Regions from separate parts of the Bradyrhizobium sp. JR3.5 genome, predicted to be linked through region 1. Evidence: predicted binding sites of a transcription regulator. Region 1 holds the regulator's gene; each other region holds the start of a gene.
The links. Region 1 encodes LexA, which represses DNA repair genes until DNA is damaged. Its sites were predicted from a motif close to TGTTCNNNNTGTGTTCNG; they were not measured.
Positions count from the first base shown of each region.

Region 2: recA (recombinase RecA) is a predicted target of LexA. The motif match lies at 8,429-8,446, and genes of this name have one in related genera.
Region 3: ACVWW1_RS01170 (type IA DNA topoisomerase) is a predicted target of LexA. The motif match lies at 7,479-7,496, and genes of this name have one in related genera.

Region 1 is NZ_JBSRYV010000001.1:1,854,492-1,865,183, forward strand. It holds gene ACVWW1_RS09350 (ComEC/Rec2 family competence protein) at 1-765, shown strand, start outside; gene ACVWW1_RS09355 (hypothetical protein) at 762-989, opposite strand; partial or broken gene ACVWW1_RS09360 (hypothetical protein) at 1,135-1,565, opposite strand; gene lexA (transcriptional repressor LexA) at 1,822-2,526, opposite strand; gene ACVWW1_RS09370 (molybdopterin molybdotransferase MoeA) at 2,758-3,969, opposite strand; gene ACVWW1_RS09375 (HAD family hydrolase) at 3,983-4,621, opposite strand; gene thrS (threonine--tRNA ligase) at 5,770-6,972, opposite strand; gene ACVWW1_RS09385 (response regulator) at 7,237-7,899, opposite strand; gene ACVWW1_RS09390 (histidine kinase) at 7,896-9,317, opposite strand; gene ACVWW1_RS09395 (DUF2380 domain-containing protein) at 9,546-10,481, shown strand; gene ACVWW1_RS09400 (amino acid ABC transporter substrate-binding protein) at 10,633-10,692, shown strand, end outside.
Region 2 is NZ_JBSRYV010000001.1:822,031-832,722, forward strand. It holds gene ACVWW1_RS04030 (pyrroloquinoline quinone-dependent dehydrogenase) at 1-534, shown strand, start outside; gene ACVWW1_RS04035 (HdeA/HdeB family chaperone) at 716-1,009, shown strand; gene ACVWW1_RS04040 (PaaI family thioesterase) at 1,096-1,557, opposite strand; gene ACVWW1_RS04045 (amidase) at 1,603-3,078, opposite strand; gene ACVWW1_RS04050 (peptidylprolyl isomerase) at 3,267-3,398, shown strand; gene ACVWW1_RS04055 (hypothetical protein) at 3,473-3,775, shown strand; gene ACVWW1_RS04060 (hypothetical protein) at 3,875-4,105, shown strand; gene ACVWW1_RS04065 (hypothetical protein) at 4,128-4,334, opposite strand; gene recA (recombinase RecA) at 8,550-9,644, shown strand; gene ACVWW1_RS04075 (hypothetical protein) at 9,753-10,274, shown strand; gene ACVWW1_RS04080 (acyl-CoA thioesterase) at 10,575-10,692, opposite strand, start outside.
Region 3 is NZ_JBSRYV010000001.1:230,857-241,548, reverse strand. It holds partial or broken gene ACVWW1_RS01205 (transposase) at 325-561, shown strand; partial or broken gene ACVWW1_RS01200 (ATP-binding protein) at 658-900, shown strand; gene ACVWW1_RS01195 (helix-turn-helix domain-containing protein) at 1,029-1,502, opposite strand; partial or broken gene ACVWW1_RS01190 (ATP-binding protein) at 1,613-2,122, shown strand; gene ACVWW1_RS01185 (cupin domain-containing protein) at 2,250-2,753, shown strand; gene ACVWW1_RS01180 (hypothetical protein) at 3,295-4,281, shown strand; gene ACVWW1_RS01175 (hypothetical protein) at 4,314-4,922, opposite strand; gene ACVWW1_RS01170 (type IA DNA topoisomerase) at 4,994-7,423, opposite strand; gene ACVWW1_RS01165 (hypothetical protein) at 7,918-8,115, shown strand; gene ACVWW1_RS01160 (hypothetical protein) at 8,337-8,606, shown strand; gene ACVWW1_RS01155 (trimeric intracellular cation channel family protein) at 8,603-9,268, opposite strand; gene ACVWW1_RS01150 (M20 family metallopeptidase) at 9,318-10,586, opposite strand; gene ACVWW1_RS01145 (CDGSH iron-sulfur domain-containing protein) at 10,601-10,692, opposite strand, start outside.

The DNA of each region.
Region 1 (10,692 bases):
GGGGTGTTCTGGGCGATCATGGGTTTCGGCATCGACTGGATGATCCTGGTGACGCAATGGGTCGCGGCGCTTCCGGGCGCAGTCGGCCGGATGGCGGCGTTCGGGGTCGGACCGATGATCGTGGCAAGCGCCGGCCTCGTTCTTCTCGGGCTGTTGCACACGCCGCTGCGCTGGTCGGGTGCCGTGCTGCTGGTGGTCGCCTCGGTCTGGGCTGTGCGGGTGCCGCAGCCGGACGTGCTGGTCTCCGCCGACGGCCGCAACGTCGCGGTGCGCGGCGGCGACGGCCGGCTGCATGTGATGCACAGCGCGAAGGACGCCTTCCTCGTCAAGGAGTGGCTGGCGGCGGATGCTGACGCGCGGACTGCCACGGATTCCTCGCTCGGCGAGGGCGTCTCCTGCGATCCGAGCGGCTGCGTGACGCAAGGGCCGGGCGGCGCCTTCGTCGCGCTGGCGAGCCGGCCCGAGGCGCTGGCCGACGACTGCGACCGTGCAGCGCTGATCGTGACCGCGCGGCCGGCACCGCGGGACTGCGCGGCCTCGGTGATCGATGCCGAGCGGCTGCGGCGCCACGGCGCGCTGGTGCTGCGGCGCATCAGCGACGGCTACGCCATCGATGCGGTCAAGCCCGGAGGGATCGACCGGCCATGGTCGCCAGCGGTTCCCGGCGATGGCGAGAGCGAGACCACGCTGCGCGCACCCGCCAGCGCGCCCCGGCCCGCCGTCGATGCGACGCCGGCCGAGACCGATTTGCAGGGCGAGGATTAGCCGTTGTCGGGTAAGGGGCCGGTCGGCAGCTCGAACAGGCCGAGATGGTATTCGTCGGAGTCGGGGCCCGCGTCGGGCTTCTTGACGAGGGTGAAGGAAGCCTCGGGGAATTGCTCCCAGACCTTCAGGTCGTCAGCCGTCACCGTCAGCCAGCCGAACCGGAACATGTAGCGACCCGGCTCCGTGACGCGTCCAGCCTTTTGCCATGTGACCTTGTCGACCACCACGCACGTCCTCCGTGCCCGATGATGCGCCAAGGCGCGCGCCGACGCAATTCTCCAGCTGCGCCCCGGAACCCGGCGTCCGGGGTCGCTCGAAATCGCTTAGGTCATCCGCCGCTGAACAGCTCATTCCGCGGCGACGATGCGCTCAACCCAAAAACAGCGACGCAAATGCGGAGGGCCGTCGCTCCACAACCTTCGGCTTCTGCTCGACCGGCGGATGCAGTGCCGGCAATTGCAGCACGCTGACGCGTTGTCCCTCGACGAGCTGGGTCACCAGCACATGGCTGCCGTCGGGGAATTCGACCGCGTCATGATGGCGATCGGGAACGTCGGGCTCGACTTCATTGAACACGCGCCGACGCGGAAGTTCATCGTCTTGGTCCAGATCCAGCGGCTGTCGTAGCGAACGTTCTCGGCGAAAGCGAGCTCGGTGCCCGGCAGCATGCAGACCGCGACAGTGGGATCGGTCTCCGAAGCAAAGCCGCGGGTCGACGTGCCGCGGAAAGTCGTGGTGATCAGCGTCTCTCCAACAATGGCGGGGCGCGACGCCACGGCGTGCAGACTATAGTCACACATCGGATGGCTCCTCAAATCGAGGTAGCGACCCGTGCCTCTCCTTGAGGCATAGGGCCTCTACCAGAGTGGACGATAGCGAACGAGTGTCTCCTCGCTTCTGGGCGATTGTACGACTGGTCGCCCAACGCTCCCGATCACAAACACGCGACGCTGCGTGAGAGGTATCGGAGCGCATCGGGCAAACAGCACGTTACGCTATCATTCAAGGAACGATCCGATGTGTCGCTCGTTCCCGGCCGCCGCAAGTATTTGAAATTCAGTATTTGCGATAGAGGCCGATCAGCTTGCCCTGGATGCGCACCCGGTTCGGCGGCAGGATGCGCACTTCATAGGCGGTGTTGGCCGGCTCCAGAGCGATTGATGCGCCGCGGCGGCGGAAGCGCTTCAGGGTGGCTTCCTCCTCGTCGATCAGCGCCACCACGATGTCGCCGGTGTTGGCGACGTCGTTGCGCTGGATCAGCGCCATGTCGCCGTCGAGGATGCCGGCATCGACCATCGAGTCGCCGCGCACTTCCAGCGCATAGTGCTCGCCGGAGCCGAGCATGTCGGGCGGTACGCTGATGGTGTGGCTGCGGGTCTGCAGCGCCTCGATCGGCGTACCGGCGGCGATCCGGCCCATCACGGGGACCGCGACCGGACGGTTGCCGTCGTCCTCGGCGATCGGCGGCGTGCTGGTGCGCTTGCCGAGGGTGCCTTCGATCACGCTCGGGGTGAAGCCGCGGCGGCCGTTACCGCCGCCGGCCGAGAGCTCGGGCAGCTTGATGACCTCGATGGCGCGGGCGCGGTTGGGCAGGCGGCGGATGAAGCCGCGCTCTTCCAGCGCAGTGATCAGGCGGTGGATTCCGGATTTCGAGCGCAGGTCGAGCGCATCCTTCATCTCGTCGAACGAGGGCGGTACGCCGGCCTCTTTCAGACGTTCATTGATGAAACGCAGAAGTTCGTACTGTTTGCGCGTGAGCATCTCGAGTATTCCCCCGGTTGGTAGCGTCGTTCGATTCCGAGACTTTTCAGGCGGGGCCAGTCCTCAGGAGCACGGTGCTCATCACAAGCGCTCCTTCGCGGCCTCCCATTTGTACACACCAGTACTCGAAACAAATCATGAACGGACACTATATGTTCGATATGTGTTCCGCAACCACTTAATTTCCGGTGAACACATCCGGCGGGCGCTCAAGCGATGCGGTCTCCGCTGTCACTCGGGCAGCATCAGGATCTCGCATTCGCTGCTTTTGACGGCGGCAGGCGCAAACGGCGGACGCACGAGAAGTGCCCGTGCCGCAGCGAGATTCCCGAGCAGCGACGAGTCCTGCTGCGTGACAGGCGTTGCGATCAGCATGCCGTCCTCGCGCTCCTCGAGGCGTGCGCGCAGATAGTCCTCGCGCTGGTCGTTGGCGGCGAGGTCGCGGCCGAGCACTGCGCTCGCGCGGCGGTGATGAATCGCTTTTCGGCCGCTCAGTGCCCGAATCAACGGCACCAGAAACAGGAAGGCGCAGACATAGGAGGACACCGGATTGCCGGGCAGGCCGATCACCCGCATCGCGCCGAGCCGGCCATGCATCATCGGCTTGCCGGGCCGCATCGCGATCCGCCAGAACGCCATCTCGACGCCCTCGGCCTCCAGCGACTGCTTGACCAGGTCGTGGTCGCCAACCGAGGCGCCGCCGGTCGTGATCAGGATGTCGGCACCGGTCTCGCGCGCCCGGCGGATACCGGCGGTGGTGGCCTCCACCGTGTCGGCGGCAACCCCGAGATCGACGGTCTCGGCGCCTTCGGCGCGCGCCAGCGCCCGCAGCGCATAGCCGTTGGAATAGACGATCTGGCCGGGGCCGGGCGTCGAGCCCGGCATCACCAGCTCGTCGCCGGTCGCCAGCACCGCGACCTTCGGACGGCGGTGCACCGGGAGGTCCGGATAGTTCATGGCGGCCGCCAGCGACAGCGCGCGATCGGAGAGGCGGCTGCCGGCATCGAGCAGCACGTCGCCTTCACGGAAGTCGACGCCGGCCGGGCGGATGTGCCGTCCGGCGGTTGCGGCCTCGGTAATCGTGATGTGGTCGCCGTCGACGGCGGTGTCTTCCTGGATGATGACGGCGTCGGCGCCATCGGGGATCACGCCGCCGGTGAAGATCCGCACCGCTTCGCCGGGGCCGACCGTGCGCTCGAACGGCCGGCCGGCGGCGACTTCGCCGATTACCCTGAGCCGGGCCTTCAGATCACCAGCGTCGGCCGCGCGCACGGCATAGCCGTCCATCGCCGACATCGGCTGCGGCGGCTGGGTGCGCCGGGCGGCGAGGTCGCGCGCCAGGGTGCGGTGGTAGGCGGCATCGAGCGCGACCATCTCCTCCGGCAGCGGTTCGGCGCCGGCGAGGACGGCGGACAGGGCATCGGCAACCGGCATCAGGGCCACGCTCGGAGCTCCTTCAATCCAAATGTTCAATACCAAGTGCAGTCAGAGCCCTCGCCACGTCATCCGTCGATGTCACGTGGATGGCATGAAGGCCGCGCGCCCGCGCGCCCTCGATGTTGGCGGCCAGGTCGTCGAAGAACAGGATCCGCGACGCCGGCACGCCGATGGCTTTTACCACATGATCGTAGGCCTCGGCGTCGGGTTTCCGAAACCCGATCGTCGAGGACAGGAAGACGGTGCGGAAATGGCTGAGCAACTCGGCATGGGTGACCGAGAAATGCGCGACATGGGCCGGATTGGTGTTGGAGAAGGCGTAGAGCGGCATCCGCACGGCGGCGGTCGCGAGCAGGGGGGCAATCCCCGGCATCTCGCCGGTGAAGATCGCATTCCAGCCTTCCAGGAACTGCGTATCGGTGAGGTTGATGCCGAGCGTCCGGCGCAGGTTTGCGAAGAACGCCGCATCGTCGATCCGGCCGATCTCGTGATGCTTGAAGCTGTCGTCGACGACAAAACGCGTGGCGAGGTCGGCCGGCGCGCAGCCGGCATGCTGCGCCCAGTGCGCCATCACCTTCTCGAAGTCGATGTCGAGCACGACGCGGCCGATATCGAACAGCAGCACGTCGACGGAATCGGGAGAGAGTTGCGAGGTCATTGCGTGAAACCGTGTACGAGAATTGCGGGCGGGCGGCAATGTCCCCGATTTGTGCGGCAGGCATGCGACCAAGGTGCTGACGTTGGCCCGGCTCGGTCCATTCTCACGCGGTGTCATCACCCGCGCATGCTGGTGATCCAGTATTCCTGAGGCGCTGGTGCTCGAGCCGAGAGGCCGCGGCGTACTGGATCGCCCGGTCGAGCCGGGTAATGACAGGTGAGGATGAGGTCACAGCTTCGCATTCTCGCGACATGAATTGTCCGAGCTTTGCATCTCATCTCGCCCTCTCTCTTGAGTAGAGGGCGCAGGGAAAGCCGGCTGCCGATCGCACCCAGGGGCCCCGAGCAAAAGGTAGAGAGCTCGGGGGTAGGACCACAGGTGTAACCGGAGCCGCTTCATGGGCCTTCGTCAGTTGCACACTGCGCGTCCACCGCATCTGGACCCACGTTCGTGACGATCGCGAAGCGCCCCTCGATCGGGTGAGACGGGCGAAGCATACACTGAGCTGCACTTCTGATAAGGCGAAATATTTTTGTTGCGGGGGGCTTGCGCCGTCGGGCAAATCAGGGATTGGGCCTTACGCGCTTTCGGTGCGTCAAGCGGCTTGCTGCTTGCCGGGCAGACCTCTCAGATCCTGGAAAGCGCCAGGCCGAGGTAGGCGATGAGCGCGCCGGTGCTGAGAATGACGACGACGAGCGCCTGCTCCGAACGTGCCTGTAGGGTTTTTTCGGCTCACGGCGATGACGCTCCATCCTTCAAGATCATGCTGTCCAACTCACGTCGGCTGTTATCCGTTCCGGTTCCTGCCCGGGAACTTTCATCAATGTCAGCCGCGCGGGCGCGCTAGGTCTCCTCGCGTTCCAGGCCAGAAACGCGCAACGCCGCCCGCATTGAAATACGACGGGCGGCGTTGGTTCTAGCCCCAGGAGGAATGGCAAAATCCTGGCGTTATGGATACGCGCGAGCGAGCAATAAGGTTCAGTCTTCGACCCGTATGAATCCGGTACTCCAAAGGAGCAAAGGAAAGCGCCGGGGGCGAGGTCTAGGATGGTGTGACCAAGTTGCTCTGGCCTCAGCGTGTACCCCCTCGCTGGGGCCTTTCTTTGCGTCGCGGATCCCGCGGCGCCGGGGCTGCGCGCAGCGAGTTTTCAGTCGGCGACCTGACCCGGACAAGCACGCTGTCGAAGCGCCCGGACGGCGTCATCCAGCGGCAAAACGGAAACGGCCCCGGCGCGCTCGCGGAGGCTCACGGTGCCTTGTTGCGCTTCACGCTGCCCGACGACGGCCACGACTGGAATGCCCGCTTCGTGTGCGGCAACGATCCGTCGCGACAGGGTGTCGGCGCTGGCGAACAGGACGCCTCTGATGCCTTCAGCTTCGAGCGCATCGAGAACCTTGACCGCGTATCCGGAGTGATCACGCGAGATCGGCGCGACCGCGACCTGGTCCGGCGACAGCCAGAACGGCAGCGCGCCGGCATGATGTTCAAGCAGCATCGCGATGACGCGACCGATTGAACCGAATACGGCATGGTGGATCATCACCGGGTTCGCGCGATCGCCGTCCGGTCCGACATAGGACGCGTTGAGACGGCCCGGCAGAACGCTGTCGAGCTGAACCGTTCCGCATTGCCAGGATCGGCCCAGCCGGTCCCGCAGCGCGAACTCCAGCTTCGGCCCATAGAAAGCGCCTTCGCTGGGCTGGATCTCGTACGACAGCCCGCACTGGCGCGCGGCCGCGGCAAGGGTCGCTTCCGCCCAATCCCATAATTCGTCCGAGCCGGCGCGCGCGGCCGGCCGGGTGGAGAGCGACACCTCGGGCGCCGGGAAGCCGAACTCGGCATAGACTTCCGAGAGGAGCGCAACGAAGCGGGCGACTTCATTGGGCACGTCCTGCTCGCGGCAGAACACATGGGCGTCGTCCTGCTCGAAGCCGCGCGTGCGCATCAGTCCGTGCAGCGAGCCTGACGGCTCATCGCGGTGACAGACGCCGAACTCGGCGTAGCGCAGCGGCAGGTCGCGCCAGGAACGAAGGCCCTTGTTGAAGATCTGGACGTGGCAGGGACAGGACATCGGCTTGAGCGCCATTGCGCGCTCGCCGTCGGCAAAGCCGAACATGTGCGCGCCGAATTTCTCCCAATGGCCGCTTTGAATCCAGAGGTCGCGGGGCAGCAACTGAGGCGTTCGAACCTCGGCATAGCCCAACCGGCGCATCTTGCGGCGGATGTAGTCCTCCAGGACGCGATAAAGCGTGTTGCCACGCGGATGCCAGAACACCATCCCTGGCGCATCCTCCTGGATGTGCCAGAGATCGAGACGCGTTCCGAGGCTTCTGTGATCGAGATCGTCCATAGCTTGCTCTCCTGATGGAAGCAGCGCGGACGAGTTTGCGCATGAAAAAAGCCCCGTCCGTCGCCGGCGGGGCCTTGTCTGGTTGTGCAGTCTGTTACCGCATACGACCAGGAGACGACCCGCCAAGGCTGGTCGTCGCAGTGGTCAAAGACATCGGACAGATGTTGCGCATGTCGCTATTCTGGATTGTCTGTCCGGTTTCGTCAACCTGCCCGCACGGCGGGAACGGCCGTGGGGCAGCCTCGGTCGTTCGGCGATGCGGGTTCACCGTTCGCCCAGATCGATCGGCGTGAGGATGCCTTGCCGCAGCGCAAGGCGGACCAACTCGATGTCCGTGCCGACGCCGAGCTTGTCCTTGATCATGGAATGCAGGTTCGCAACCGTCTTGGGGCTGAGATGCAGCGTCTCGGCGATCTCGTCGGTGGTCTTTTCCGCCAGCAGCATGCGCAGCACCTCGAACTCCCGTGCGGTCAGGAGATCGGCGGCGGCGCTCTCGCCGGCGAGGTGGCTAAGTGCGAGTTCGTGGTCGATATCCGGGCTGATCGCGATCTTGCCCGACAGCGCATCCATCACGGCGTGCACCAGCGTCTCCGGCGGACTGGTCTTGGTGACATAGCCGCTCGCGCCGGCGCGGATCGCCTGCACGGCAAAGGCCGCGTTCTGGTGCATGGTGAACACCAGGATCTTTGCCCGTTTGTCCCACTGCCTGAGGCGCCGGATGGCCTCGATGCCGCCGATGCCGGGCATCGACAGGTCCATGATGACGAGGTCGGGCCCGGTCTCCTTGTAGAGACGGTAGGCCTCGACCCCGTCGGAGGCCTCGGCGACGACGGCGAGGCCCGGCTGCTTCTGCAGCATTGCCCGGTAGCCCTCCCGAACGACGGCGTGGTCATCGACCAGCAGGATGGTTCGCGCCGCAGTGCTCATGCCGCGCGTTCCAAAAATGCGGCCTCTCGGCCGGCCGCGACGGGAACGCTGACACGGAGCGAAGAGCCGGCGGACTGGCCGGCTTCGAAGTTCAGCCGCCCGCCGAGCGCGGCGACCCGCTCGCGCATACCGAGCAGGCCCATGCCGGACTTCACTTGAGGATCGCCCTGGGGATCGCCGGGCCTGCCATCATCGTCGATCGCGAGCACGATTTCGCCGCCGCCGCCGGCCGAAGCCGTCTCGCGCATCTCAAGCCGCAGCATGACGCGCGTGGCGCCGGCGTGCTTGGCCGCGTTGGTGAGCGCCTCCTGCACGATGCGATAGAGGTTGGCGCCGGTGGAGGCGGCGATGCGCTCGAACGATCCCGTTATGGCGATCTCGAACCGCGGCTGTCCCCGGCTACGGCCGTTCCAGCCGGCGATCAGGCCCTCCAGACTGGCTGCAAGGCCGAGTTCGTCGACGTCGGGCGGGCGCAACCTGAAGAGGGCGCCGCGCAACGTCTCCATCATGTCGGTTGCGGTCCGCGCGATGCCGTCGCATTCGGCGAGCAAGGTAGGGCAATCCTGCCCCGCGGTCAGGCGCGCCGAGGCGGCGAGCGCGCGGATCGCGGCCAGCGATTGCCCGAACTCGTCGTGCAGCTCGCGCGCGAGATGCCGGCGTTCCTCGTCCTGCACCACGATCAGTTTCTGCGTCAGCGCATTGCGGTCGGAGAGCGCAGTGGTGAGGCGCTCGGCGAGATGGTTGAAGACGTCGCCGATCGCCGACAATTCGGCGAGATCGAACGGCGGCAGGCGCGCGGCGAGGTCGCCTGCGGCGATCCGCTCGAGCCCGTCGCGGATCAGCCGTGTCGGACGCAGCGCGCGCGACAGTGCCGCATAGACCAGCGCGCAGAGCAGCGGCAGTGCGAGCATCAGCACCGTCATCAGCCGGCCGGCATCGTGCCAGGCCTCGGCCGTCAGCACGGCCGGATCGACCCAGACCACGGCCTCGCCGATCGCCTGGCCGCGCGCAATCACCGGGCGCACGGTCTCCCGGCCGGGATCGAACAGGCGGCGATAGAGCGCCGCAAAGGCCTGCGGCGGCGCGGCCGTATCGGTCTGCGTGCCGCCGCAGAAGCGCTGGCTGATCTCGCCGCTATTGCTGCGAAACGCGAGGCACAGGCCGGGCGCCATGACCGAGGCGGCAACGCTGTCGAGATCGGGGAAATCGGAGCGCGGATTGTTCAGCCATTGGATCTTGCTCTGCTGCAGCTCCAGCGTCCTGGCGGCGACATCGGCAACGGCAGCGATCCTGGCGCGCACCGAGCGGTCGGCCTCGATCAGGAAGTAGCCGGCGATCGCGGCAAAGCAGAGCATCGACACCGCAGCCACACGCAACGTCAGCCGCAGCTTCAGATCGCTTCCGGACCAATTCCACATTGGCGTATCCTCAGAGGTCGCAGACGACCCTTCGGCGCATGGTTGCGGGCAGGGCCGTCACGCCCATTAAACGGCAGAAAGGAAGCGTCGAGAAGCACTGCCTTGGGTGCGGACCACGGTCGTGAAATTTTCCCGGCACCGGCCGGGAGGCGCTCCGCTGCGGCGCGGCGGCCTGCCGGCCCAGGCTGCGATCGAACCAACCGCACCAGCAGCTGAAAGGCCTCGATCATGCGCCAGTCCCGCCTCGTCGTACGCGCCCTCGCATTGATCGGCCTTCTGGCCGAATCTTGTCCGCTGCGCGCCGAAACCGGCGCCGCCGCGGCTTCCCCGCTTGGCGTCAGCATCGATGATTTCAGCTATCTCGACACCTCGGGCGAGGTGATCGACCAAACCGCCGTGCATCAGAAGCGGCTGGATGCGTTCATGGCTGCGCTGCGCGCCGATGTCGCTGCGGAGCCGCGCTATCGCCTGGTGGCGTCGGCGGCGCCCACAGGCGAGGCCCAAATCAGGGTGGTCGGCGGCGTGCAGAAGATGAGCACGCTGGTGCAGTGGGCCAAGGTGGCGGTCATCGATGTCGGCGCGAGCCGTGTGCTGTATGAAAAGCTCTACACGTTTCGTGGCGACAATGACGAGGCATGGGACCATGCGCGGATGTTCGTGTCGCGCGAGGTGCGCGCCGTTCTTGCCGCTGCGTTGCCGACGGCACGGGCCGCCGCCGCGGCGCCGATCGGGCTTGCGGTGTTCGAGTTCGAGCTCGAGGACAATTCCGCGGCACCGTCGTCCGGTGTTGCAGGCTCCGATGCCGCCACTCTGGCCGATGTCACCCAGGGCGTCCGCAACCGGCTTGCGCAATCGGGCCGCTATCGCCTGGTCGATACCGGCGGCGCAATGGCCGAGCCCGTCAAGGCGCGGGCGCTGCGCGACTGCGACGGTTGCGAGGCGGCGATCGCGCAGAAGCTCGGCGCCGATCAATCGCTGATCGGTGTGATCAGGCGGGTCAGCCGGACCGAATACACGGTCGGCTTCCAGGTGCGCGACGCCCGCAGCGGCGCGGTCGTCTCACGCGGCGACAGCGGCTTGCGGATGGGCGCCGATTACTCATGGACCCGCGGCGCGGTTCACCTGGTCGGCGACCGCCTGCTCGAGGGCGGGGCGCAGCAGTAGCGATCCGGGTGCGGATGTCTCGGGGCTGTGGTCGCAAGCGCTCGGCAGGCGGACCATAGCAAAGCGCGATAGCTGATAGACACATCATCTTCTATCGCCGGGCCTGTGTGTGGGCTATCACCGCCATCTGATCATCGCCCAGGAGCCGCCGATGCGTTTGCCCGCCCTCCTCTTCGCTCTCATGTTCGCCGCGAGCCCCGCGGCAGCCGAG
Region 2 (10,692 bases), 1.0 Mb from region 1:
GGGTCGCCGTGCAACAAGCCGCCATGGGGCGAGACGGTGGCGGTCGATCTCAAGGCCGGCAAGATCCTCTGGCATGCGACGGTCGGCACCAGCGAGGATCTCGCGCCGCTCGGCATCGCGCTCAATACCGGCACGCCGTTGCTCAGCGGCGTCGCGATCACCGCGGGCGGAGTGGTGTTCACCGGCGCGATGGATGCCTATCTGCGCGCGTTCGACGTCAAGTCGGGCCGGCAGTTGTGGCTCGGCCGGCTTCCGGTGCCCGGCGTCGCCAATCCGATGACCTATCTCTGGAAGGGCGAGCAGTATGTCGTCATCGGCGCCGGCGGCCATTCCGAGGGCGGCACATCGATCGGCGACAGCGTGGTGGCATTTCGCCTGCCGCGCCAAGGCGAGGGCGTGTCGCTTCTCACGCGCCTGATCGATCGTCCCGGCGGACGGTTTGCTGTCAAGGCACTCGCAGCCGGTGTGGCGCTGATCGTGCTCGTCGCACTGCTCTGGCGTTGGCGCAGGAGGCGTCGCGTCAAGGCGGCGTAGTTCGGCGGCGCGCGCCGCGCCGCTGCATGACATCGATTCTCAATCCGTGCACCGAAACGACGTGCGGACAAACGCGCGCGATGTCATGCTTGCGTTCGCCGCGACGCTTCGCTTACGAGGTCGCGAACGCGCTGGGTTTCCGGCGCCTGTTCATTTCAGATCATTGCCCAAGGAGATTGCGATGAAGATCACTGCCTCGATCATGCTTGCCGCCGCGCTCGCGCTGTCGTCCGCGCCGGCCAATGCCACCGTCCTCGATCTCTCGACCATGACCTGCAAGCAGTTCGTTGAAGGCGGCGACGACACCATCAAGATGGTGCTGATCTGGATGGACGGCTGGTACAAGGGCGATTCCGACGAGGCGATCATCGACACCGAGGTGTTCGTCGAGAACGCCAAGAAGTTCGGCACCTATTGCGGAAAGAACCCGACCATCAGCATCGTCAACGCCGCCGAGGCGGTGCTCGGCAAGTAACGTTTCTGGTTTGAGCATGATCCCCGCGCAAACGCGTTCGCGTTTGTCGCGAGGGAAAACCGCTTCACACTTTTCGGGATCATGCTCTATCCCGGCAGCATCGCGAACGCGCTCGATACCATCGCCACCGGCTTGTTGTCGGTGGCGGAGAGCAGCGTGACGCGGCCGAAGCTCATGGTGCGGCCGAGTCGGACCACACGCGCGTCGGCCAGCACGTCGGAGGCGGTCGCCGCGCGCATGAAATGCGTGGTCTGGTCGACCGTCGTCATCGGGCGATAGCCCTTGTTGGCGGCGAGATTGGCCAGCACCATCGCGGTGTCGGCGAACGCCATCAGCGCCTGGCCGCAGACGATGCCGCCGGTACGGCACAGCCGTTCGGAAAACGGCATGCGCAGGATTGCTCCGGGCTGCCAGTCAGCGGCGCCGTCCGGCGGAGGCGCAAAGTCGAACCGCTCGACCGACAGGTTGAGGTCCTGGACCCAGGGCGCAAAGACATCGCCGAGCATCAGCTTGGCGTCGTCGATCCCGAATTCACCGGCCTGCTGCATGACGTTCCGTTCCCTCCGCTGATGTTCTTGCTTGCTGTATATTGCCTAGTTGCGCGTGACATGCACGCCAGGCCGCTTGCCGTCATTCCACTTGCCGTCGATCGCCCGTTCGATCTGGGCGGCGAGCTGCAGCAGCAGCCCGTCATCGGCCTGCTTTCCGATCGCCTGAATGCCGAGCGGCAGGCCGTGCTCGTTGGTTGCGAGCGGCAACGAGATCGCCGGGATGCCGCAGAGGTTGGCGAGCGGCGTGAAGGCGAAGTTGCGCCAGAGGTTGCCGAACCAGTCCAGCACCGACGGGTTGTCGCTGATGGTGAGATATTCCGTGGTGCCGATCTTCGGCGTCGGCAACGCGGTGACCGGCGTCAGGATGATGTCCCAGTCCTCGAAGAAAGCGCCGAAGCCGCGCGCCGTCGTGTTGAAGACAGCCTGCATGCGGGCGCGGTCGGCGAAGCTAAAGTCGCGGCCATGCTCCCAAATGCGGATGTTGATCGGCTCGATCAGGTCCGCTGGGGGCCGCTCAAGTCCGCGCGCCGCGAGCATGTTGCCGATCACGACGGCGAAATTGCTGATGTAGCAGGTGGTCTGCGCCGCGAAGGCTTCGCGATAGTCGATCGATGGCAGCGCGTAATCGACCTGATGGCCGAGGCCCTCGAGGAAGCGGCCGACCCGCTCGAGCTCGGCTGCGATGTGCGGCGTCGCGCGATAGTCGCCCCATGTGTGCGACAGCGCGATCTTGAGCCGGGCGGGGTCGCGCGCGATCATCGCTGTATAGGGCTCCGGCGGTGTCCAGAACGGCATGAACTCGCCGGGCGCCGGGCCACGGCAGCTATCGACGAAGGCTGCAGTGTCGCGCACCGAGCGCGACTGGCAGCCCTGGATCGAGACGAGGCCTGTGAGATCGGACAGATGCGGTGCGAGCGAGAACACGCCGCGCGACACTTTCAGCCCGATATTGCCGTTGACGCCGGCGGGAATCCGGATCGAGCCGCCGCCGTCGGTCGCATGCGCGATCGGGACAGCGCCGGCGGCAACCATCGCCGCGCTGCCGGCCGACGAGCCGCAGGTGGTGTAGTCGGTGTTCCAGGGATTGCGCGTGACATAGACCGCGGGGTTCTCGGCCGAGCTGCAGACCCCGAACTCCGGCGTGGTGGTGCGACCGATCAAATTGAGACCGGCCTTGCGCAGCTTCGTGGTCAGGAAGGTGTCGGCCGCGGCGCGGTTGCCGCGCATCATCAGCGAACCCATTTCCTGCAGCCGGCCCTTCAGCGTGGGACCGAGATCCTTCATCAGGAAGGGCAGCCCGGCGAACGGGCCCTTGAGATCGGCGCCGTCGCGCGCGGGATCGGCGATCACGTCGTCGAACAGTTCGACCACGCCGGAGAGCGCGGGATCGACCTTGGCTGTGGCGGCGGCAGCCTGCGCCGCCAGCTCCCGTGGCGTCAGCTCGCCGTTCCGGACGCGCTCGGCGAGCGCCGTCCCGTCATGCCGCGTCCATTCGTCCCAGCTCATCGCCAAAGTCATGTCGTCGATTCCTTTTCTGCTTTGTTGCGCAGTGTAGTTTGGGGGGCCGTCCGGTCAAACCATCGCGCGGACGCAGCGCCGGCGCTGTGCTCGGGGGCGCGCGGGCGCTGCGTAGCAAGCACCGTGCCCGGCTTGAAAATGCCCCAGTTTTGGCGCCCAATTACCCCTTGTCAGTGGTGGGGGCGTCCATGTTCCGCAGGTTGGTATTGCTGGGCGGCGTGATCGCGATCGGGCTTGCGCTCGCCGGCTGCACGCGATGCGGTCCGATCTGGGACGACTGGATGCAGTCGCCGAAATCCTGCAAGTCAGACCACCTCTAGGGCAGGGATGGGCGCGCTTGGCGGCGGCTTTCTTGGGGTGATATACCGCTGACGAAAATGCAAGGAGCGTTCTTATGAGAGTTTTGAGCGCAGTTGCGGTTGCGGTGCTGCTGTCGGCGCCGGCCTATGCGCAAATGCCGAACGTCAATCTGATGCCTGAGGTCAAGACCAAGACCCAGGAGGAGAAGGAACGGGACGCGATCAACGACAAGGCCTACAAGGACTCGTTGAGCAAGATTCCGGATGCCAAGGGATCGTCCGATCCCTGGGGCGCGGTGCGTAGCGATGCGCCGAAGGCGGCGGCCCATCCGGCCAAGCCGAAGACCAAGACCGGGAGCTCCACGCAGCCCGGAGGCTCGGCGCAGCGCAGCCAGTAACGCCCGCTCGGGGCGGCTTCCTCCACTTCCCGCAGACTCGGATTTTGCCGGCGCCGCCCCTATATTGGGGGCGTCGTCAGTTGGTCCGGAGTTGCGGCAATGGTGTTTCGTCCGCGCGATCTTGCCAGCCGGATGGCCGCGCGGCGCAAGCCGGATGACGGCTATCTGCGCGAGACCTTCAGCCTGCCGCGCGATCAGGCCCGCCTGCGGGCGCGCGACTTTCTCAAGCGCTATCCGAAGGCCGCCTATATGAGCGCGGTCGAGAGCTGGCGCGAACTGCCGGGCGGCGACATCGAGTTCACGATGCGGCGGCTGGCAAGCGCGGACTGAAGCTTGCCGGACGGACTGCGTCTCAGTCCTGATCGCGGTGTCCGCGGGTCCGGCCGAGCCCGAGATTGTTCAGCTCGCGGTCGATCCGCAGCTGCACGCGGCGGATCGCCAACAGGTCGAGCTTTGCTTCGGTCTTGCCCGTGAAGACCCGATCGCCGATCTGGAAACGCCATTTCCAGACGCCGGGCATGAGCTGCGTGACGCTGAATTCGACGCCCTTGTGAATCATCTGGAACGGTTCCCGCGAATGAATGGCGGTCGTCGATATTTAAATCAAAGGTTGTAGCAACAACTAACACCCGTCAAACGATTGAGTGAAGCGGGGCGCCCGTTTGGGCGTCGTTGCGGATCCCGGAGTGGATCCGTTCGCCGACGGCATCGCCTTGCCTCGCGATGCGCAATCGGTGCGTCGGCCGGACAAGTCAAATGTTACGAACACTGCCGGAACCCGAGTCTTCCCTTGAACGCTACGTAGTTTTTTTGGGCGTCAGGAGGGGTACCAAGGTCGTATGCAGATTGTGCCAATCGTGATCCGGCTTCGCCAAATCTTTCGGCAACTCGTTGATTGTCCGATGCAGTCGAGACGAAGGTCGAGCCGCCTGCTCGCGGAACTTTGTTCTGCCCCGGAGAACTACGGATCGCGCCGCGCCGCAGCCCAAACGCTTCGACAACGGCTCCCGTCGGCGTGCCCGGATCGGCCCGGTTTCACTCCGGCTGATGCCTGACAGCACAACGCCGCCCGCTCGAAATGCTTGCGGACGGCGCTGGCCCTAGCCCCAGGAAGGTGTGCAAAATCCTGATAGCTGGGAGCCTATACAATTTGTGCCACAGCACATGTCCCAAATTGGCTATCACGGGGATCGGTCGGGACGGCTCGGCCTTCACCGATGGGGCAGACGACGTCACGCGAACGATTGCGACGGGTAAATGGCAAACCAGGCCACGCAGAAAATCAAAGCCACAGGGATGGAAACAGGCCAGCACCGACACGCCGGTACTGTCCTAATTCGGACACGGTCAGATGGGAGTTAGGACACTTGTCAAGTCGAGGTAGTCCGGGAGAGCGTTCTATATTGCCGACGTTCCCCGGTACACTTCACGGCGCTCTCAGCTGGACCGCGCGCTGAGTTTGCGCTCCGGGGAGAATCGCATCCGGAAAGAGGCCCTGACGCGCTAGCCCCCGTCGGGGCTTCTTGCTGTTTACGACATACGCTCAAATGTACGAACGCCCGCCCGCTTAAAATGCATGCGGACGGCGTCGGCTCTAGCCCCAGGAAGGATTTGCAAAATCCTGGCAAGGGTATGTCTGCATGGCGCATTAAAAAGTTTAATACCTCTGAAAGGTTAGTTGCGGGCAAGCAACGGGTGCGGCGCGCGCGCCGCCGAGATGAACCATGCCGGTTTAGAGCGGCCACGCTTGGCAGCGTGCTTGGCGGTGCAGTGGCCGCATATGAGCGCTATCGCGAGAACTGAACTCCAGCCGATTATGGGGGGCATGGCCCGACACCAGCCGAGGCGGCCTCTGAATGAGCGACCCCAGCACAGCGCAGACAAAGGCGGTCTCGACGCCATCGAATTGATTCCGGTTCGCTGACACCGTCGCGCTCCTAAATTGGAGCGCGTGGCCCGGGAGACATCAGCCACTCGGTCAAATGAGCGGTGGTCTCATTGTGACGCGCCTTTCTTAGCAATGCTTCCCGCTCTCGACACGGGGCAAGTCTTCTAGCTCGTTGGCGCAGCTCTCTGGCTTCCTGGGTGAGACGTTCTTCAAGGGGGATAATCTGAACTACCCGGCGTCGTCGTCGCTTCATGACACCTCTACCTCGCCTTCGGGTCCTAACCGTTGGGTTTGAGTTCCACGAATCCTAATATGCAAATGGCCGGTGCTCAGTTCCAAAGTGAACATTGCAAAGATCGCGATTTACGAACTCGGTTCACCCACGGAGAGATCCCGGTAGTCCTCTGTTCTGTGGACCTGGAACGGATGGTGTCGTGAATAGGACTGCTCGGTAGTCGTGTTGAGAACAACGGGCAACGCATGGTTGCGACGCGGTTAAACCCAAACTAGGCCACTCGAAATTTCAAAGTAGACCACTGGGAATGGAAACAGGCGGGTACCGACACGCCGGTGCTGTCCTAATTTGGGCACTCGCAACCTGGAATTAGGACGCGCAGCAGCGACGATCTGGAAGTCCTAACCGAGGACATACGGAAACGAAGCTGAGATCGAGATTAAAAAAAGAAAGAGGCCGCCGCCAACTGAGGCGGCCTTATCGTATGCCAGTGAGCATCACCGTGGCGAACAGCACCGCGCCAATGATCGCAATACCAAGACAGATGCGCGCTCGAACTACATACGAATCGAGATTGGGATGCTCCATCATGCCAACCTCCTCTTTGTCCCTTTCGTTGAGAGGCAAGCGGTCAGTTAACGCGAGCGTCTAATGTCAGGTTCCTGGTTCCGATAGCGAAACACCGTAGTTTATCGGAATCCTAAAGGTCTGTTGAAAACTCTAACGTAAGACTTGCCGGGGCTAGATTTTCATCCCGAACAGATTTTCGAAACTAAACCGGCAAGGGGCCGCGCGTGGAGCGGCCCCTTTCGATTCGCCCAAATGAGGCGGCCAGAAAGGCTCAAACATGCAGCCGAAGATCAAAGAGCGTATCTGCCCAAACTGCAATGGAATGGGCGTCCAGCCAATTGCGCAGGCGGTGCAGCCGGGTCACAGAATCTATCGCGGTCAAATGCACGGCCTGCGAAGGCAAGGGCAAGATCAGGGACTAAGGCGGCCCAGACAAAGCTACGCCGCCCGTTTGAAACTCTTACAGGCGGCGTAGCCCTTCCAGTCCGAGAGGGTAGGAACAAAATCCCGGATATTGCACTTTCGAGTGCGATGACCTTTTACTTGCGGAGCCAGAAGTAATTCAGGACCGCCTTGATTGCCGTATCGCTCTTGCTTGCCCAGCGCCTACGAAAATTGACTATCCTGCTTGCGCCGCTTTGCGCATGGAAATGGTATCGACCCCTCACGTCAGCGCTCGTGAAGCCGGCGACCGCAGCCAGTCGCTCAACTGTGAGGCGGTTTCGGCAAGGCGCGCCTTGCGGACAAGGCGGGAGCGCTCGACGCCGGTGGAGTGCCCCCAAGCCTCCTTCAGGAGCCGCTGTGCCTTGATGTTGAGACGCTCTTCAAGTGATTCTGTGTGCAGAACATCCACCGCGCGACTCAGTAGTCCTACCGAGAACAACGGCTAAGCCTCGGTTACCGCTCGGTTAATTCAAAACAGGCCACTTCCAGATTCAGCTTAGGCCACTGGGGGATAAAACAGGGCCAGTCCGCACGCCGGTGCTGTCCTAATTAGGACACTCGCAAAATGAAATTAGGACACGCATGAGTCGGTTGATTGTCGTCAACGGCCGATGCAAACGGCGGCCTATTCTCTCTTCATGATTTGGCACCAAATTGAAACCGCGCCATTCAACCGCGTTTTGGAGTTGGCCGTAATCGACTCGGATGGCCTCCACGCGCTCGTATTCCCCTGTTGCCGAGTTCTCGGCGGATGGGTCAATGCCGATTCAAATCGGCCCGTTGTGGTTCATCCGACCCATTGGAGAGAGTGGAATATCATCGGCTCGGCTCCCTCTTCGACGCGCCACTGATCCCCGTGAGGTTTGCGCAGCAATGCCTGGTGCCACTCGCTGGGCGGTTTCTTTGGGATTGGCGCTGGCATTCGCATTTGCCAAGTGGGGATAGAATCGGGGATTACCCGGGCCGTTGCACTTTTCGCACGTCACTTCAAGTGGTTTCAAGATCGCCATCTCAAGAAGAGGCCGCCAACTGAGGCGGCCCTAAGCAGGCGAAATGAACAGATCAATCAAGGGCCGTTTGATCGGCCTAGCCGCAATCGAGTTGGTCATCGGCGTTATGTGGCTGTTCGGTACGACCAACCCGGCGGTTTTCGCTTGGGTGGCAATCGGTCTACCCGTACTGTTTCTGACGTTTGCTGCGCCTATAGCGTCGTACATCAGGTACCGCCGCTCTTTGACTCAAAACGGGTCGTCCTCAAATCCTGGCTAGGGGCAACTGCGGCCTACCGGAACTCCGTTCGCCCACGGAGAACTCCGGTAACACTTCTCCCCTGTGGAGAAGAACAGTTATCGGACAATAAGAATTGCTATCGGCAGAACATTGGATTGCCGACTCAGTAGTCTTACCGAGAACAGCGGCCAAGCCTCGGTTACCGCTCGGTTAATTCAAAACAGGCCACTTCCAAATTCAACTTAGGCCACTAGGGGATAAAACAGGCCAGCACCCGCACGCCAGAAAGAACATATTGCGAACATAGAACAAACGTGGTACGGGGTTCCTATCAGCAACGCATTCCGCCTGATCGCATCGCCCATCTTTCCCGCTAGCGAATCCCCGCCATAAGGAGCACATCCCAAATGTCCGCTACTGCACTGCGTATCGTCGAAGGATCCTCCATGGACAAGTCCAAGGCCCTCTCAGCCGCGCTCTCCCAGATCGAGCGCCAGTTCGGCAAGGGCTCGGTGATGAAGCTCGGCAAGAACGACCGTTCGATGGATGTCGAGACGGTGTCGTCGGGGTCACTGGGACTCGATATCGCGCTCGGCGTCGGCGGTCTGCCGAAGGGACGTGTCGTCGAGATCTACGGGCCGGAATCCTCGGGCAAGACCACGCTGGCGCTGCACACCGTGGCGGAAGGCCAGAAGAAGGGCGGCATCTGCGCCTTCATCGACGCCGAACACGCGCTCGATCCGGTCTATGCGCGCAAGCTCGGCGTCAACATCGACGAGCTCCTGATCTCGCAGCCGGACACCGGCGAGCAGGCGCTGGAGATTTGCGACACGCTGGTGCGCTCCGGCGCGGTCGACGTGCTGGTGATCGATTCGGTCGCGGCACTGGTGCCGAAGGCCGAGCTCGAGGGCGAGATGGGCGACGCGCTGCCAGGCCTGCAGGCGCGCCTGATGAGCCAGGCGCTGCGCAAGCTCACCGCCTCGATCAACAAGTCCCACACCATGGTGATCTTCATCAACCAGATCCGCATGAAGATCGGCGTGATGTACGGCTCGCCGGAGACCACGACCGGCGGCAACGCGCTGAAATTCTATGCCTCGGTCCGCCTCGACATCCGCCGCATCGGCGCGATCAAGGAGCGCGACGAGGTGGTCGGCAACACCACCCGCGTCAAGGTGGTGAAGAACAAGCTGGCACCGCCCTTCAAGCAGGTCGAGTTCGACATCATGTACGGCGAGGGCGTCTCCAAGATGGGCGAGATCCTCGACCTCGGCGTCAAGGCCGGCATTGTCGAGAAGTCCGGCGCCTGGTTCTCGTATGACAGCCAGCGGCTCGGCCAGGGCCGCGAGAACTCCAAGGCGTTCCTGAAGGCGAATCCCGACATCACCGCCAAGATCGAAGCTGCGATCCGCCAGAACTCCGGCCTGATCGCCGAGCAGATCCTTGCCGGTACGCCCGAGCGCGATGCCGACGGGGAAGAGCCGGCGGCCGCTGAGGAATAAGCTTCAAGGCTGGCACGATTTCGCTACAAGCGGGCGCTGAGGACGTTGAGTTGCCGACGTCTTCGGCGCCCGTTTGGTTTTGTAGCCGGTGTTCAGTGAGTTGAAGCGGTGAAGCGCCTGATCTTGGGTAATCCATCTGGGCTCGACCTGAAACGCGCAGGTCTGGGCGACGCGGTGCTTCCGCTTTCATTTCGCTTCACCTGGGGCGTGCTGCCTTCGCCACAAGAGCTGGCGGCCTATTTCAGCGTGCGAGCGGGCCAGAAGCCGGGGAATCATTGGTCGGATTGGATTTCCCCGTCCGCGAAGCGCGCGACTTGGAAGGACCTCGCGTTCAACGATTATTGCCAGTCGTTCGACATCATCGAATTGTGGTTTGACCCTGCCCCAAACGATCAGCTGCAGTTGATCTGGGTGCTCGATCAGTTTCATGCTCAGCCGGACATGTTAGCGAAGCTGAAATTGCGTCTCGTCGGCTTCAGCCTGCTAACGATGGACCCGGCATGGCGCGGTTGGAACGAGGTCCCGCTGGCTAACATCCGACTGTGGATATCGAGACCGCAAGCATGTGCTGGCAGGCGTATCGGGCGACAACTCCGCAGACGTGTTTCGATATGGTGCACCGCGACCTGAGTGCGTTTCCCTTGCTGAGGCCGGCTCTGCTGGATCTGCTTCGTGAGCTGCCATGGAGCGGATCGGGACTTGGCGCGACCGAGATGCGGTTGCTCGAGCTGATCGCGGCGGGATTCATGAGGACCAACGCGCTATTCTACCTCCGCGGCTTTCGCCAGCGCGGCGTCTTCAACGACATGGAAATCGGCAGGCTGCTCGAGGGGCTTGTGCATGGACCGCAGCCGGCGATCGCCGGGCTCGACGATGGCTTGCGCTCTATCGACCCGGACAATGCGAGAGGTCGCCTGGGCAGGCGGCGTGTTACGCCAGCACCGTTTCCCGGCTCGCAATCAGCGCACGCAGGTCTTCCGTCACGGCGACCGATTGGTGGGTCTTTTGATCTGTGGCGACCCAGATGATCTCGCCGGTCGCGCGCAGG
Region 3 (10,692 bases), 1.6 Mb from region 1:
AGAGCTCTCGGGAAGTGCAGCGATTTCACTCGTCGGATGAACACAATGCACTATGACAGCGAAACGACGCTGCCCGCCCGACTGCCCATGCAGTGGGAGCAATCCGATCGTCAAATATCATTGCAATGCGGCAACGACTTTGATGTTGCACACTTGGACCTCGGCATCCCCTGCGGGACCAACTTTAGATTGAGTAAAGCGCAAAAAGGCGTCGCCCTCATCTCTCGATCTAACGGTTAAGCGTAGCGCCGAGGCCCGTCTAATTGCTTGTGCAGAGTCTTGAGAGCACCGTTAGAAGAGTCATCTTCTGGAAGAGTGCTCACAATGCACAACCATTCTGACGACATAAGACGACCGTTTTCACCGCGTATTGAAGTGTTCGCTGGCGCAGCTCGCAAGCGCTGGCCGGATGATTTGAAGGCACGGATTGCGGCGGAAAGCCTCGAACCGGGGGCGGTTGTCACAGATGTCGCCCGTCGCCATGGCTGCCGGCCCCAGCAGGTGCATGACTGGCGGCGCCGGGCGCGTTTGGGGCAGTTGGTATTGCCGGCGTCGGCGGACACGCTGTCGTTCGTGCCGGTGGTGTCGGAATCAGCGTTGCCTGCGGCCGCAGAGCCCTCCGGATCGCCGGAAGCAGCCATTGTGACGGTTGAGTTCCAGGCGGCGCGCGCGAACCTGTCGGCGCGTGAGACGCTCATCCTGCTGTGCGAGCGCGAGATCGCACGCAAGGACCATCGCCGCATCGAGATGGCGCTGAAGCTCGCACACTTCCCGGCCGTGAAGGAGCTTGCGGGCTTCGACTTCGAGGCGCAGCCGTCGATCGACCCAAAGCAGATCCGCGACCTGGCCACATCACGTTGGATCGCCAACGGAGAGAACGTGCTGCTGCTCGGCCCGCCCGAGTCCGATTGATACTGCTCACCTCGCTATGCCGTTATAGTTCAAGCTCTCTTTGGCGCAGATCGTCGGACGGCGGCCGCCGGAAGCGTCGCGCCTGCGCGGCCTTCTTGACCTCGGGTTGCTCCAGATCAAGCGCTTTGATCACCCAAGGTGCGCCCTTTGCACAGCTGGTGCGCAGGTAAGCTCTGCTCCGCGATCAGACGGTGAACCGTCGATGGGCTGACCTGCAAGGCTGCGGCGGCTTCATCCAGAGTGATTTCTCCTCTCTCCTTGCGTTCGCCCTCTCGGTAGGGCGCGATAGCCTGCTGGTTGCGCAAGTGGCAAACGCGGGCGCGGGTCCAATTGTTACCCCGCCCCGTCGACTTGCCGGCCCGGTTGAGGACTGCCGCGGTGATGCGTCCGCCATGCCCGCCTCCTCGCGATTGGGACGATTCCCTGGGAGAGGAGGCTAAGACTGCGTCGGCAAGAACGCGCGCTTCCAGCAGACGATCCACCGGAAGCCGCGGATCAGCCGTCAGTCGGAAGGAAGCGGCGGCGGGGGCCGTCATCCATGCCGGCAGAAGCGTTAACGTCGCATCAGGTTGTCTGATAACAAAATGCATCTCACTCCCGAGCCGCTTGCGGGCGACAACGACGACTAACGCTCCACATCGCGGATGAAATGGGTAGAGGATCTCAACCTCAGATCCCAGACACCCGGCATTATGACGCTGGCCCGCCCGGCGTAGGTAAGACGCACTTGTCGATCGCGCTCGGGCGAGAGGCGATCCTGGCCGGATACACGGTGCAGTTCACCACGGCGACGACGCTGGTCGCGGGCCTTGCCAAGGCGCATGGCGAACGACGCCTGGACGAGAAACTGCTTGCGCTGTCGAAGCCAAAGCTGCTCATCGTCGACGAACTCGGCTACTTGCCGCTTGAACCTGACGCGGCGCATCTGTTCTTCCAACTGGTCAGCCGGCGCTACGAAACTGGCGCCATGCTGATCACCTCGAACCGCAGTGTTGCCGAATGGGGCACCGTGTTCGCCGATCCCGTGGTCGCCACCTCGACCGGCTCTTGCACCACAGCCACGTGCTGACGATCCGCGGCGACAGCTACCGGCTCCGAGCCAAGCGCAAGGGCGGCCTCATCAAGCCGCCCGCCGCTGACGGCCCCTCCGGTCGGCTCCGCCTCCCTCCGTCCCGTCAGCGGCGGAGCCAACCTTCAACCGAGATCATAATCCCGATGGTGGGGGCAGTTCTTCATGACGCAAAGGGGGCAGTTCCGGATGGCGTTTGACAAACACGCCGTACAGTCGTCATTGCCAATCCGGGCGCTGGTGACCCGGACGCAAGCGGGAGGACATCATGCTGACACGCCGAGTTTTTGCAGGTGTAGCGTCATGTGCGATTTGTGGACTTGCCGGGTTTCTAGCGGAGGACGCTTCCGCGCAGGGAGGTGCTCAACCGGCCACCACGTCAGGTGGAGTTACGCGCAGGATCTTGTCGCAGATTGACGGCCCAGTCCCGGGCTACACAACCATCGTAATGGACGTCACCATAGAACCCGGTGTGGGGGTAGCACGCCACACGCATCCAGGAATCGAGTCAAGTTACGTAATGGAAGGTGGTGGGGGCGAACTTCCGGTCGAGGGTCAACCGACGCGCATACTCAAGGCCGGCGAGGCCTTTCAGATCCCGCCTCAGACCCCACATGCCGGCGGCAAGCCTGCAGAGATGAAAACGAGGCTATTGATCAATTACATCGTGAGAAAGGCAAACCGCTCGCGACGCCGGTTTGATTTGCGCCTTGGATCGATGCCAAGGCTGGCCTTGCCAGCCTTGGGATGCGGCTTCGGGTATGCCGGCTAGGGTTCTCGATTCACCGCGCATAGCTCGAGTGACAGCACGTGCGCCTCCAAGCTACCTCACGACCGGTGCGGCTATGTTCTGCCGCCACCACAGCCGCAATCATCGTCTCATAACTCGGAAGCGAGCAGATGGCAGCACAAGGGGAACGCAAAATGGAATCGAACCATCGCCCAGTCCGACCCAATAATTTTCAGAAGCTACCCAGATTCCTACCCATGACTGAGCGCTGGCGGCTCAATGGTGGCGCACGGCGCTGCCCAGAAATCAGACGAACTGGGAATCGAACCAAGGAGACGGTGCCCAGAGGCACGTCCCCATCGCCGTTGATTTCGTTACGCTTTTTCGCATCTTAGGCGGCCTTCGGCGCTTTCCTACCCAGATTCCTACCCATCCGGGGCATGGCTGCAGATGGTGCCTCGTGGCGTACCCGTTTCGATTCCGCGTTTTGGAATCGAAAGATGAGAACGAAGAGGACAGCACCGAGGTAGACGCTGCGCAGGCAATGTACGATTGTAACCCCCAGTAGTGTCGGGGGAATCGGGTGGCTGAGAGCGAGCAGAACCGGGAGCGGTTCCAAGTCGCCTATGTCGGCGATCATGAAAACGACCACAGCATGGACGTGGAGTCTCTAGGCCCGGCTTTGTTGGCGTTCGGGCAGCTCATCCGCGCCGCCAATACTGAGCTCAATCAGAACCGAGCAACCATGCGTGTGCTCGTGGACTCTCGGTTCGAGCACAAGTGCTTCTTGATAAACTTCGAGACGCTGCAGACCATCCTCGACACCGTAAAAGATTTTCTAAACGATGAGGGTGTGAAACATGCGGCGGACGTATTGCAAAAGGTCGGTGTGACTGCTGGCACTACTGCTGCGGGCCTCTTCGGGTATCTCAAATGGCGTAACGGTCGGAAAGTCGAATCAGCGCAGGAGGTGAAGGGTTCGCCTGGCGCGATGGTTATCAAGGTCGAGGGCGACAACAACACTTTCCAGATCGGCAGCGATGTCTTCCGGCTGTCGAAAAACCCCGATGTTCTTGAGGCGGTCGAAGGGACGCTCGCACCGATAGAGAACAAGGAAGCCAAAGCGATCGAGTTCCGCAAAGAGGACAAGCCGCTCGCCACATTCCAAGGTCAGGATGTCGAAGCGATCGTTGCATCGTGTGAAGACCCTGGCGGCGTTGAGCTGGTCGATGAAGAGGAGGAGGAACCGAAGGTCGTCACTGCCACTTTGTACGCTCACGGGCCGGTGTTTGAGCCTAAGGCGCCGAGATGGCGTTTCCTGTACCGCAAGAAGCCGATCTATGCCGAGATCAAGGGGACCACGATTGCACGGGACGCAGTGAGGCGCGGCGGATCATTCATGAACGATCGTTACCGAGTGAAGATGGAAGTCATACCGCCGAATGAAGAGCACCCTGAGACGCACTACAAGATACTCGAGGTGCTCGAGTTCACTCCGGCTGAGCAGCAGATTAACATGAAGCTCCGAGCGGCGAAGAAGAAAGCAGCAAAAAGGCGCGCGAGCAGATAATTAAACAGCCCGGCGCATGGTCGGGCTGGAGCTCAATTGCATCCTGCGTGCTGTGTAAGTAGCACGCCGAACACGACGTTCATGATGATCGAGATTGCGCAGATCACTTCAAGTGGCAAGCACATGTGCAGCCTCCTTTCGGCTGCACCTAATCGTACCATTCTGGCTACCATCGCTATCCGCAAGGCCATAAAGCCCTGCGGTAGAGACACTAGCGGACGAGGGCCATTGTATAAGGCCGTGCCCGTGATGTCGACGCAGTACGACGTGAAGAACGCCGGGCAGAGCGACTTGCCATCAGCCGCGTACTGGCCGGGCTGAATGTGCGGGACGCCTCCATTCGTGGTGCCCCACGCGCTGACGACCGCTTCCGGGTTTCCGTTGCCGCACGCTACGTCGGTGCATGTTGCGGCCGAGCTGAATGCGGGCACGATCACCACCTCTTCGCGCGTGCTCGAATACGACGAGCTGCCAAAATCCTGCCGGAAGAATGGTTGGTGTGCGACCGGGACTCGTTCGATAGCCCGCTGCACGCGCGGGTCACGCTCGCCGTTCTTGCGTAGAAGCCGCTGCAGATCGCTGAGCGTTCCGCCCATTGCGAACATCAGGGCAACGCAATAGCCGAAAAGATTTGCCTGCATAATCCGCTCACGAGGATCAATGAGTTATCCCAGATTCGCCTAACCTTGTTCGGTCATCTCGGTCCCCCCACCTAAACCAGCCACCCCCGTTCGTCGAATGCAGAAAGATCAGTCCCGGGTGGGGCATACCATCCCTCTGATCCATAGCGGGCACCGAGCTTCAGAGCGATTTCCTTGTTGCCATATGGAATCCGCAGCGGCGTCCTGCTTGAGTTTGCTGACACGGGAGCCGTCGAATGGGCATCGGCGTCAACTTTTTGCTTTCGAGACCTCTTCAGCGGCGCAGCCTGGGATGCAACCGACCCTGCCGGTCTGTTGAAGGTCTTGCGACTTGGCTTGCGGCGTTTTTTGCCTCGATTCATTTTAATCCATGCGGACATCGCGACCGAGTTGGACCTCGCATCATCGGGGACAATGAGACCTTTCCCCTGCGCCAGCTTCTTGGCGAACAACAATTGTGCAGGACTTACCGGTTTGGGGTCGAGCTTACCGGCCGTTTCGCTGTCTGACTTTTTGGACGCGTGTTCGCTAAGGAATTTGCGGCAGATTGATATCGACGTCTTATAGCCGAGCGGTGGTTTGATGCCCTTTTGCCGGACGAGGCTGTCAGCAAAGCGCTTCATCGCAGGCGTCGGTGGATACGTTCCTGTGCCATTGTCCCCTGCACTGCCAAGCAAGGAAGGTCCCACCGCGGTAGCCCCCTCCTTCAGCTTGCTGATAATGCGCTCGGCGACATCGCATACAGCGTCAATCGCGCCGACCATCTCCTGTTTGCCTACAACGACGTCGTCGAGCAGGCATTCAAGTTGCGCCGTCACACCAGGATCGACTAGAGCCGGATCGGCTTGTTTGAGAACGCCAAACAACGACAGACCAGTCTCGGTCGGCACGATATTCTTCCCCTGGGGAGTCAGAAAACCCTGCTTCTTCAGACCTCCAATAATCTCGGCTCGGGTTGCAGGCGTGCCAATACCCTTGGCTTCCCTCAGACGATCTCGCAGAACCTCGTCATCAACAAACCGCCATGCATTCTGCATCGCCTCGATCAGAGTGCCTTCGTTGTAACGCGGCGGCGGCCGGGTCTCCTTGTTCTCGATTTTTGGATCTTGCAACTGCGCCATCTCGCCATCGCGCAGCGACGGCAGCATTTGCGCCTCATCACCCTTTTCGTCGGCGGGTTGCCACTCCGGGAATGCGGCACGCCAACCGAGATCAATGGGCTGGCGACCGGCTGCGCGGAATTCAAAGCCGTGCACATCGAGCGTTGCGGTTGTCTGCCGGTAACGAAAGTCGGGCATCAGGGCGGCCATATATGCCCGCGCGATAACGTCAAAGAGTTTCTTCTCGTCAGACGACAGACGAGGCCAGACCTCCGGCAGTTTGTCGATGGCGTTGACGTTGGGAATGACGGCATGGTGGCTCGCGCCCTCCAGCCCCTTGTCGTAAAAGGTGCCGCTCGCGCCTCTACGAATCACCGGCGGCTCGGGTACAGGGATCGCGCTGAACGATTGGCCCACCCGTAGTCCGGCTACGATTCGCGGCACGTCCGACATCAAGTTTTGCGGCAGATAGCGAACCTCTGCGCGAGGATAGGTGATGATCTTCTTGCCCTGGCCGTCATACAGCTCCTGCGCCATTTCGAGCGTTTTGCTGGCTGACCAGCCGAGGCGCGAGCCGCAGAGTTTCTGCAACGACGGCAAATCATGCAGCTTGGGTGGCGCTTGCCGCTTATCCTCGACGCGCACGGTGAGCGCGCCCTCGAAGCCTTCAGCCGCTTTGACTACGTCCTGGGCTATCTCGCGCTTGACAATTCGGTCCTGCGGCGCGTGCCGCATCTGGAATTGCCCGCCCGCCACTTTCGCGGTGGCGACAATTTCAAAATAGGCAAGCGGCACAAAGTTTCGGATTTCCAATTCGCGCTTGCATGCAATGGCTAATGTCGGCGTCTTTACGCGACCAACTCCAATCACTCTCCTCGCGCCCTGCCCCAGAACAACGGTTGCGGTGCGAGTGAGCGACAGGTTGTAAATCTGATCGGCCTGTCGGCGCGCAACCGCGGCGGCGTATAGGCGAGAGTATTCGGTATTGGGTTTTGCGCGACCGAATGCGTCGCGGATGGTCTGCGAATCCTGCGCGGTGAACAGCACTCGCATCACCTGACCGCGATAATCGTAATGCTCAAGAATTTCCTGACCGATCAGCTGACCCTCGCGGTCGCAATCGGTTGCAAGCCAAACGCGCTTGGCAGTGCGTAATGCCTCGCGAATGGCCTTGAGTTTAGCGGCCTTGTTACTGCCCTCTGCCGGGCGCGTTCCGTAAAGACCTTCAGGCCGTAGAAGTATGGGGGACCATCGCTTCCAGGCCGGGACAACGTCCTCCGGTTCGACGAGATCGAACAAATGGCCCTCAGCTGGAAGAACATCGCCGTAGCGAGAACCAATTGCGGCGCGGACGTCTTTGGCCTGGCTGGTTTTCTCCGTGATGACGATCTGATCTGCCATGACGGCCCACTTGGGAGGACGGCCGGGTCGAAGGTGCCGATGCTCCGATTGACAATAGAACATATAGAGAACATAATTTAATTGTCGGGTCAAGTAGTTGGAGTCGGGCCAGTTGCGCTGCCGTTCGTCATCGCCGATGACGGCTGGCCGCTGGCGAGCCCGCGGAATGCATCAACCACACCCGCCGCTGTAATGCGCGCTGCCTGTACCGACCAAGGCCCTGCCTGAGGTCGACGACCGGCATGGCCCTGAGGACCCAAGGCAGCGCGCGCGAATTAGCATGAGCCGCGATCGACAAGGTGACCGATCCTGCAGCCAGCCCAGACGACCAAGCTGACCGCAAGCGCAAGCTCATCAAGGGGCCGGAGGAATTTCAGAAGGTGCGTCGCGATCGAAACCGAAAATGATCGCAGCCTTAAGTTCTTCGCCCCCTCAAGCTAATAGGATCGAAACCGAGCTCCGCGCGTATCGAGCCCAAAAATGGGAGGTCAACGATGATCAGTGACCGAGAACGGCGGGCACCTACGGCAGCGGAACGCGAAGCCCGCAAGGTATTCAGACAAGCCGAAGCGAAGGAAGCTGTGACCGATTACGCCAAAGCCCAAAAAGCGCTCCACGATAATCGAGAGCGCCTTAAGGTCGAACGGCTGGCGCGGGAGGCCGAAGCGGCCAAACGCACGAAAGCAGGCTAAAAGCGTCCATCTGGATGACTGCGGAGGACCAAGCTTGGACCTCTGTCATGCCGCCATCGATGGCGTCGCGCGGGTTGATTGGTGGGCCATTCCGGATCCAGCGTCCCCATGTCACAAAGCCATAACGCATGTATTGCTGGGCGCAATGCAGTCCAGCCAGCGCTTTTGCTGGCGAGGACTGCAGCGTTTGCCGAGCCAGCCCGTCGACGCAGAGAATGAACGTGGGTGTCGATGAAGCCGGGAGAAACAGTGCGGTCGCTCAGATCAAGGACATTCGCGCCGCCGGGCCGCCCGACCGAGCCCGATACCTCGACAATGCTATCGCCTTCTATCAAGATTTCAGTCGGGCCAAGCATCCTGTCGCCCAGGCCGTCGAACAGTTTTCCGCAGATAATGACGGATTTCGCCATGTGAATTTTCCTCTGCTGGAACTGAACCTACTGACGGCACTGGGCGTCCGCCATCCTTCCACAAAATGCATCCGGCGCTAGGATTTCTTGGGGCCTTTCGAATTGATTTTTTCGGCGCTAGGATCGTATCGATCCCCGAACTTCGCAACCGGAAGCCGCCAGCCGCGCTTCATCGCCATGACGCGCAGCGAGAAACATGAAATGAGCGCCACCGCCGTGACCGGCGCGACTGGCAACTGCAGCATGTGCCCGACTACCACGATGGCCGCAGCCGCCAATGCCGCGACGGCATAGAGTTCAGCCCGGAGTACCGTCGGAATTTCCGCGAGCAGTACATCGCGCACCATCCCGCCGCCGATCCCGGTGACCATGCCGAGCACTATCGCCATGAGCGGATTCAAGCCGTGGGCCAGCGCTTTAGAAGCACCGGTGACGGCGAAGAGCGCGAGACCCGCCGCATCGAAAAGAAGTACCGAGTTCGACATCCGCACGATCAAGGACGAGAAGTAGAAAGTGACGATGCCGGCGAAGAGCGACACACCGAGATAGCGCCAGTCGGCGACCGCCCCGGGCGGGACGACGCCGATCAGCAGGTCCCGGGTGATGCCGCCCGAATTCGCCGCCGCGAACGACAGCACGAGTACGCCGAACAGGTCCAGCTCTCGCTTGACCCCGGCCAACGCCCCGCTGAGCGCGAAGACGAAGGTGCCCGTCAGGTCAAGCACAAGCGGAAGCTTCTCCATGATGCCACTTTCCGGCACTAGACGATCGCCACGAGATCGATGATCATACTCATGCCGGCAACCAGGCGCGGGTCGCAACGACTAGCGTTTCCACGCCGGTTCGCAAGGTGGGGTGAAGAACCGGCGCGAATTTCGGGCTGTGGTTCACCGGAAGCTCGGTGAGCTTGTTTGCCGCTTTCGCCTTGGCGTAAGTTTCCGGATCAGTGCCGCCGACGAACCAGAAAACCGACGGTACGTGCCATTCGGTTCCGAACGATCCGAAGTCTTCGCTCGCAGGGGCCGGCCCCGTTTCCCTGACGCGCTCGGCGCCGAAATGTCCCCGGAACGCGTCGACCACCCGCTTGCTGGCCTCCCGGTCGTTCACGTTGAGAGGGTAGTGATCCAGCGACGTGATCTCCGGTTTGCGAGGGGCGCCAGACGCCGCCGCCTCGGCATTGACGATCCGCTCGATCGCGGCCAGTACGCGCGTCCGGACGCCGGCATCGAAAGTCCGCACATTCAGTTTGATGATGGCCTCGTCCGGAATGACGTTTTCTTTCGTCCCCGCCTGCAGCACGCCAACGGTCACGACCGCTGCCTCCGCAGCGGCAACCTCGCGGGACACGATGGTTTGCAGCCGCAGCACGGTCGCGGCCGCCATCACCACCGGATCGATACTGGCCTGCGGCATCGATCCGTGCGCGCCACGGCCGAATAGACGAATCTGCAAGCTGTCCGCCGCCGAGGTGACCGCGCCTGCCCGTCCGGCAACCGTTCCCGACGGCCCCACCATGACGTGCTGGCCAAGGACCACGTCCGGCTTCGGGAAGCGCTTGAACAAGCCGTCGTCGATCATGGCCTGAGCGCCTTCCGCCGTCTCCTCGCCTGGCTGGAAGACCGCCATTACGGTTCCTCGCCACGTCGTTTTGGCCTCGGCGAGCAATTTGGTGGCACCGACGAGCCAGGTGACGTGCATGTCATGCCCGCACATATGGCCGACCGGGACGGTGTTTCCCTCATGATCCTTCGCCGTGATCCTGCTGGCATAGGGAAGACCGGTTGCTTCCTCGACGGGTAGCGCGTCCATGTCGGCGCGCAGCATGACGGTCGGCCCATCACCGTTGCGAAGCAGGCCGACGACGCCGGTCTTTCCGACACCTGTCGCGACTTCGTAGCCGGCCGCACGAAGATAATCCGCCGCCAGTCCCGCCGTGCGCGTCTCCTGCATCGACAACTCGGGGTGCGAATGCACGTCCTTGTAAAGGTCTTCCAAGACTGGGAGGAGTTTTTCGAGATCGCGCAGTGCTAGATCGGGAGAACTTTCCTGATTCAAAACCATGGCCTACTCCACTGTTAGGAATCCGAGAACTTGATTGCTGCGTGCGTCCCGTCGCAGAACGGCTTGTTGTTCGATTCTCCGCAACGGCAGAGTGTGACGCGATTGC